One region of the Streptomyces sp. BRA346 genome, then DNA from elsewhere that is predicted to be linked to it. Evidence: predicted binding sites of a transcription regulator. Region 1 holds the regulator's gene; the other holds the start of a gene.
The links. Region 1 encodes HspR, which represses chaperone genes until heat shock. Its sites were predicted from a motif close to TTGAGNNNNNNNNNCTCAA; they were not measured.
Positions count from the first base shown of each region.

Region 2: the regulator HspR is predicted to act here: its motif matches at 1,493-1,511, upstream of lon (endopeptidase La).

Region 1 covers NZ_JAIWIH010000026.1:86,074-89,476, forward strand. The annotation lists gene LCH29_RS28765 (hypothetical protein) at 4-276, opposite strand; gene LCH29_RS28770 (Uma2 family endonuclease) at 351-992, opposite strand; gene LCH29_RS28775 (heat shock protein transcriptional repressor HspR) at 1,209-1,694, opposite strand; gene dnaJ (molecular chaperone DnaJ) at 1,699-2,877, opposite strand; gene grpE (nucleotide exchange factor GrpE) at 2,932-3,403, opposite strand, start outside.
Region 2 covers NZ_JAIWIH010000012.1:290,871-294,273, forward strand. The annotation lists gene LCH29_RS17680 (zf-HC2 domain-containing protein) at 1-781, opposite strand, end outside; gene LCH29_RS17685 (RNA polymerase sigma factor) at 778-1,389, opposite strand; gene lon (endopeptidase La) at 1,534-3,403, shown strand, end outside.

The sequences.
Region 1 (3,403 bases):
CGGTCAGGGCGCCGTGAGGGCGACGCGGCGGAGTTCGACGGACTCGACGGTGACGCCGGGGGCCGAGGCGCCGAGCAGCGGGACGGCCGCGCGGGCCCGCTCCCCGTCCGCGAACGTCAGGATCGACATGCCCCGGCCGTCCACGGGCTCCAGCCACTGGCCGGAGACGAAACCCGGTGCGGCGATGAGCTTCGGCAGGATGTCGTTCATGAGCGCGGCGGCCGCCGCGGGGGCCTGGGCCGGGTCGATCGTGAGAGTGACGAGGACTGCGTGCATGGGGGTCTCCTGCGGTGGAATGCTCCTTTCAGCAGGTAGGACAGTCCAGCGGCCCGGAACTCATCGCACCCCGGTCACTCCTGGCGCGGGCCGGTGATCTCCTCCGTGATCGCGAAACCCTTCGCCGGGCCCTCCGGAATCTCCACCACCGTGCCGTACGGGACACGAGTCTCGGCCGCGTACGTCTGCTCGTCCGGAGAGGGCGAGGTCAGCACGGTGACCGTGCCATGCTGATCGTGGTCGTCGATCATGACGTAGACGGGAATTCCGGCCCCGGCGTAGGCGCGGCGCTTGCGCACCCGATCGCGCTGCTGGTTCTCATGCCCGGGAGAGACCACTTCAACGACGAGCTTCACGGCGGATGCGGAGAAGCCGAGGCCGTCCTCGGTGAGGTGCTCTTCGGGTTCCTCCGGCGCGACGAAGATGTCAGGGACCCACACCTTCATTCCGTGGATGACGTTCAGGTCGCGATACGCAGCCCAATCAGAGTCATCCAGGCAGTGCGCCATCGCGCGGTACATGCGGTGAATGATCAAACCATGGCTGGAACGTCCGGTCGGCGACACCTCGATGAACCCCTCGACAATCTCCGCGCGAAAGCCCTCGGGGAGTTCCAGGGACTTCCACGCCTGCCACAGGGCCTCATCGAGCGAGATCGGGGACATGGTCTCGGGCACCTCCGACGTCGTAGGCGCCTCATGGGCGAGTGCGGTCACGGCGCAGCACCTCCTCCTCAAGTGTGGGCCAAGCGTGCCCTTGCGGCACAGGCAACGGCCTCACGCTAGGGAGACGAGTGGCCTGACGGCCCGGGTTCGGGTGGCGTGCCACTCGAACGGATGAGTCCTCGGACGGGAGCATCGAAGACCTCGCCATGCGACAGGCCCGGTGACCGAGGTCGGTCGCCGGGCCTGTCGCTCGCATCAAGGGAGACGCTAGTCCCTGCGCTTGGGCTTGGGACGCCACACGACCAGCGCGCTGCCCTGGTGGACGTCCTGGTAGGGGACCAGGTCACGGCGGTACGAGGCGTGGACCTGGGCCTCGCGCTGCTGCATCGCGGCGGCCGCGCCCTCGACGGCCGACTGGAGCTCGGCGACGCGCGACTGGAGCGCGGCGACCTGGTTCTCCAGCTCGATGATGCGCTTGATCCCGGCGAGGTTGATGCCCTCGTCCTGCGACAGCTGCTGCACCTGGCGCAGCAGCTCGATGTCGCGCGCGGAGTAGCGCCGGCCGCGGCCGGGCGTACGGTCCGGGGAGACCAGGCCGAGACGGTCGTACTGACGCAAGGTCTGCGGATGCAGGCCGGAGAGCTGAGCGGCGACCGAGATGACGTACACCGGCGATTCGTCGGTCAGCTCGTACGGATTGCGGGACCGGCCGGGTCCCCTGCCTCCGAGGCCCCCTCGGCCGTGCGTCTCCATTGGGTCATGCTCCCTTCGCGGCCTGGAACAGCTCCGCCCGCGGGTCCTCGCCCGCGGTCGCCTCCCGGTAGGACTCCAGCGCCTCGCGAGCCCCGTCGCTGAGGTCCTTCGGCACCGTGACCTCGACGGTGACCAGCAGGTCGCCGCGGGTGCCGTCCTTGCGCACCGCGCCCTTGCCGCGGGCGCGCATCGTCCGGCCGTTGGGGGTGCCGGCCGGCAGCTTCAGGGTGACCGGCGGACCGCCCAGCGTCGGGACCTTGATCTCGCCGCCGAGTGCCGCCTCCGGAAGGGTGACGGGGACGGTGACGGTCAGGTTGTCGCCGCGGCGGCCGAAGACCGGATGCGGGTCCACGTGGACGATGACGTAGAGGTCACCGGCCGGACCGCCGGTCTCGCCCGGGGCGCCCTTGCCGCGCAGCCGGATGCGCTGGCCGTCGCTGACGCCCGCGGGGATGCGGACCTGCATGGTGCGGGCGGAACGGGCCCGTCCGCTGCCCTTGCAGGTCTCGCACGGGTCCTGTGCGATCAGGCCGCGGCCCCGGCACTCCACGCACGGGTCGGTGAGCGAGAAGCCGCCCCCGCCGCCGCGGCTGACCTGTCCGGTGCCGACGCAGGTCGGGCAGACCCGCGGGGTGCCGTTCTTGTCGCCGGTGCCGGAGCACGTCTTGCACGGGGCCTGGCTGGACATCCGCAGCGGAACGGTGGCCCCTTCGACGGCCTCGGTGAAGCTGAGCGTCACCTCGGACTCGATGTCCTGGCCGCGCCGCGGCTGGGTCCGGGTGGGCCCGCCGCGGTTGAAGAGACCGCCGAACACGTCGCCGAGCCCGCCGCCGAAGCCGCCCGCGCCACCGGGGCCGCCCTGGGCGCCGCCGAAGAGGTCACCCAGGTCGAAGTTGAAGCTCCCGGTGGAGCCCGCCCCGCCCGGCCCGGGGCGGAAGCCCCCGTTGCCGAACAGGGAGCGGGCCTCGTCGTACTCCTTGCGCCGCTTGGGGTCGCCGAGGATGTCGTTCGCCTCGGAGATCTCCTTGAAGCGCTCCTCGGCCTTGGTGTCGCCCTTGTTGGCGTCCGGGTGGTACTCGCGGGCGAGCTTCCGGTACGCCTTCTTGATCTCTGCCTCGGTCGCGTCCTTGGGGACGCCGAGAACCTTGTAGTAGTCCTTCTCGACGAAGTCCTTGGTGCTCATCCCCGACGTCCCTCCTCTCCTGATATTCCTGCTGTTCCCGCCGTCACCGTCGCGTCAGCCCTCTTCCGGGCCACCGCTCTCCTCGTCCGGTGCCGTGCCGTCGCCTTCGCCCGGGCCCTTGGGCGAGGCACCCGGCTGGGGCTCGGCGACCGCGACCCGCGCCGGGCGGATCGTTCGTTCGCCGATTCGATACCCCGGCTGGAGAATCTGCACGCACGTCGTCTCGGTGACGTCCGGCGCGTACGAGTGCATGAGCGCCTCGTGCACCAGCGGGTCGAAGGGCTCGCCCTCCTTGCCGAACTGCTGGAGGCCCAGCTTCGCCGCCACCGTCTCCAGCGATTCGGCGACGGACTTGAAGCCGCCGACGAGCTCGCCGTGCTCACGCGCCCGGCCGATGTCGTCGAGCACGGGCAGCAGCTCGGACAGGAGGTTCGCGACCGCGACCTCCTTGACCTGCACCCGGTCCCGCTCGACCCGGCGTCGGTAGTTCTGGTACTCGGCCTGAAGTCGCTGGAGGTCGGCCGTC
Region 2 (3,403 bases), on a different contig from region 1:
CGGGCGCCGCGGCCGCCGGTGCGCCGACGGCCAGCAGCCAGCCGGTGGAGACCGCGCCGGTGGCGGCGCGGCAGCCGACGTACGAGCCGAGGGCGAGCGCGGCGAGCGTGAGCGCGAGCCCCGGCAGCAGCCAGGCCGCGGGCCCGGGCCCCCCGGCGGTGGCGGGCAGCAGCAGTCCGGCGAGGGTGAGCAGCGGTACGGACACCGCCAGCACCGCGGCCGTACGGGTCAGCAGTAGCCGCAGCCCGCCGGACGGCGTGGAGGCGACGATTTCGTGCATCGGGTCGGCGTGCCGCCCGTACGACACGGCGACGCCGAGCGTCGGCAGGACGGGGGCGAGCAGCAGCAGGAGCGGCCGTACCCCGTCGAACCCGGTGGCCCGCGCGGCACACACCGCCCCGACGGCGATGACCAGCAACGAGACCAGCCACGGTCCCCGCAACGCGGGCCCCGCGGCCCAGACGAGCCGCCCACGGGGGACCCACCGGCGCACCCCGCCAGCCGGGCCGGTGTGCCGGGCGCCGGGCTCCGGTGCGCCGCCGCCGTGCCCGGGGCTGTCGCCGACCCTTGCGGCCTCCTGCGCCGCGGTGGCCAGCAGGGCGGCCCGTACCGCCGCCAGGGCGGGGGCCGCCGTGCCCTCGCGGGCCGCGGCGGAGACGCGGGCGGCGCAGGGCGTGCACGCCTCCAGGTGCTTGTCGACCGACCAGGCGTCCAGCTCCGGCAGCGAGCCGTCGGCGTACGACGCCGCCTGGGCCGGGGTCACATGCCAGGCAGGGGTCATGGGGTGCCTCCCAGCGGGTGCGGCGCGGGCAGCGGGGACAGCTGGGCGAGTACGGAGCGCAGTTCGCGGCGGGCGCGGCGGGCTCGCGACTTGACGGTGCCCTCGGGGATGCCGAGGAGCTGTGCCGCCTCGCGCGTGGTGAGTCCGTCCACCACCGTGGCGCGCAGGACGGCGCGCAGCTCGGGGGAGAGCCGGTCCAGGGCGGTGCCGACGGTGCCGTACTCCAGCGCGTCGAGCACCCGGTCCTCCGCCGACGGCGTGGTCGCACGCGCCGCGTCGGGGTCGTGGCGGGCGTGGGCGGACTGCGCCTCGGCGGTGCGGACGGCGGTGCGCCGGGCGTCGACGAGGCGGCGGGCCGCGATGGTCCACAACCAGCCGCCCGCCTCGCCGCCGCGGTGCGAGGCGGCGGACCGCCAGACGGTGACGAAGGTGTCCTGGAGGACTTCCTGGACGGTCTCGGGGTCGGCGCAGCGCCGGGTGAGCCGGGCGTGCAGCCAGCCGCCGTGCCGGTCGTACAGCGTGGCGAGCGCGTCGGCGTCGCCCCGCGCGACGGCGCGCAGCAGCTCCGCGTCGCTCGGATGGGCCCCCAGGGGGCGTAACGGTCTCACGCTTCCTCTATCGCTCGGGAGCCCCGCGGCGGTTCACGGCATCCAGGACAAGCGATCGCTCACAGCGAACACGGACTCGGGAACACCTGGGGCCGCCCAGGCATTGAGTCTGCATAGCTCAACTTGCCTGCCGAAGGGGAGATCATGGCTTCGCTGTCCACACCGCTCACCCTGCCCGTCCTGCCGCTCGATGACGAGGTCGTGCTGCCCGGCATGGTGGTACCGCTGGACCTTTCCGATACCGATGTACGCGCCGCGGTGGAGGCCGCGCAGGCCGCCGCCCGGTCCGATGGCGGGAAACCACGGGTGCTGCTGGTGCCGCGTATCGACGGGACGTACGCGGGCATCGGCACGCTCGGCACCGTCGAGCAGGTGGGCCGGCTGTCCGACGGGGATCCCGGGGCGCTCATCCGCGGGGTGCGGCGGGTGCGGGTCGGGGCCGGGACGACCGGGCCCGGGGCCGCGCTGTGGATCGAGGGCACCGCGGTCGAGGAGATCGTGCCCGATCCGCTGCCCGGTGCCGTCACCGAACTGATGAAGGAGTACAAGGCGCTGGCCACCAGCTGGCTGCGCAAGCGCGGCGCCTGGCAGGTCGTGGACCGGGTGCAGCAGATCGACGACGTCTCGCAGCTCGCCGACAACTCCGGATACTCGCCGTTCCTCAGCGTCGCCCAGCGCGTGGAGCTGCTGGAGACCGCCGACCCGGTGGCGCGGCTCAAGCTGGCCGTGACCTGGCTGAGCGACCACATGGCCGAGCAGGACGTGGCCGAGTCGATCGCCAAGGACGTCCAGGAGGGCGTCGACAAGCAGCAGCGCGAGTTCCTGCTGCGGCGGCAGCTGGAGGCCGTGCGCAAGGAGCTGGCCGAGCTGAACGGCGATCCCGAGGACGAGTCCGACGACTACCGGGCCCGGGTCGAGGCCGCCGAGCTGCCCGAGAAGGTGCGCGAGGCGGCGCTGAAGGAGGTCGACAAGCTGGAGCGGGCCAGCGACCAGAGCCCCGAGGGCAGCTGGATCCGCACCTGGCTGGACACCGTCCTGGAGCTGCCGTGGAACGAGCGCACCGAGGACGCGTACGACATCCCGGGCGCCCAGGCGGTGCTCGACGCCGACCACGCGGGCCTGGCGGACGTGAAGGAGCGGATCACCGAGTACCTGGCGGTGCGCAAGCGCCGCGCCGACCGCGGCCTCGGAGTCGTCGGCGGGCGGCGCGGCGGGGCCGTGCTGGCGCTCGTCGGCCCGCCCGGCGTCGGGAAGACCAGCCTCGGCGAGAGCGTGGCCCGCGCGATGGGGCGGAAGTTCGTCCGGGTCGCGCTCGGCGGCGTCCGCGACGAGGCGGAGATCCGCGGCCACCGGCGTACGTACGTGGGCGCGCTGCCCGGCCGGGTCGTACGGGCCATCAAGGAGGCGGGCTCGATGAACCCGGTGGTCCTCCTGGACGAGATCGACAAGGTCGGCTCCGACTTCCGCGGCGACCCGGCCGCGGCCCTGCTGGAGGTCCTGGACCCGGCGCAGAACCACACCTTCCGCGACCACTACCTGGAGGTCGAACTCGACCTCTCCGACGTGGTCTTCCTGGCCACGGCCAACGTCCTGGAGGCCATCCCGGAGGCGCTGCTGGACCGCATGGAGCTGGTGCGGCTCGACGGGTACACCGAGGACGAGAAGGTCACCATCGCCCGCGACCACCTGCTGCCCCGGCAGCTGGAGCGCGCCGGTCTGGAGCCGGGTGAGGTCGACGTGGCGGACGAGGCGCTGCGCAAGCTCGCCGGGGAGTACACCCGCGAGGCGGGCGTACGGACCCTGGAGCGCTCGATCGCGCGGCTGCTGCGCAAGGTGGCGGCCCAGCACGAGCTGGGGAAGCGCGACCTGCCCTTCACGGTGGGGGTGGAGGAGCTGCGTCCGCTGATCGGGCGGCCGCACCACACCCCGGAGTCCGCGCAGGACCCGGCCGAGCGCCGCACCTCCGTGCCGGGCGTGGCGACCGGGCTCGCGGTGACGGGCGCGGGCGGCGACG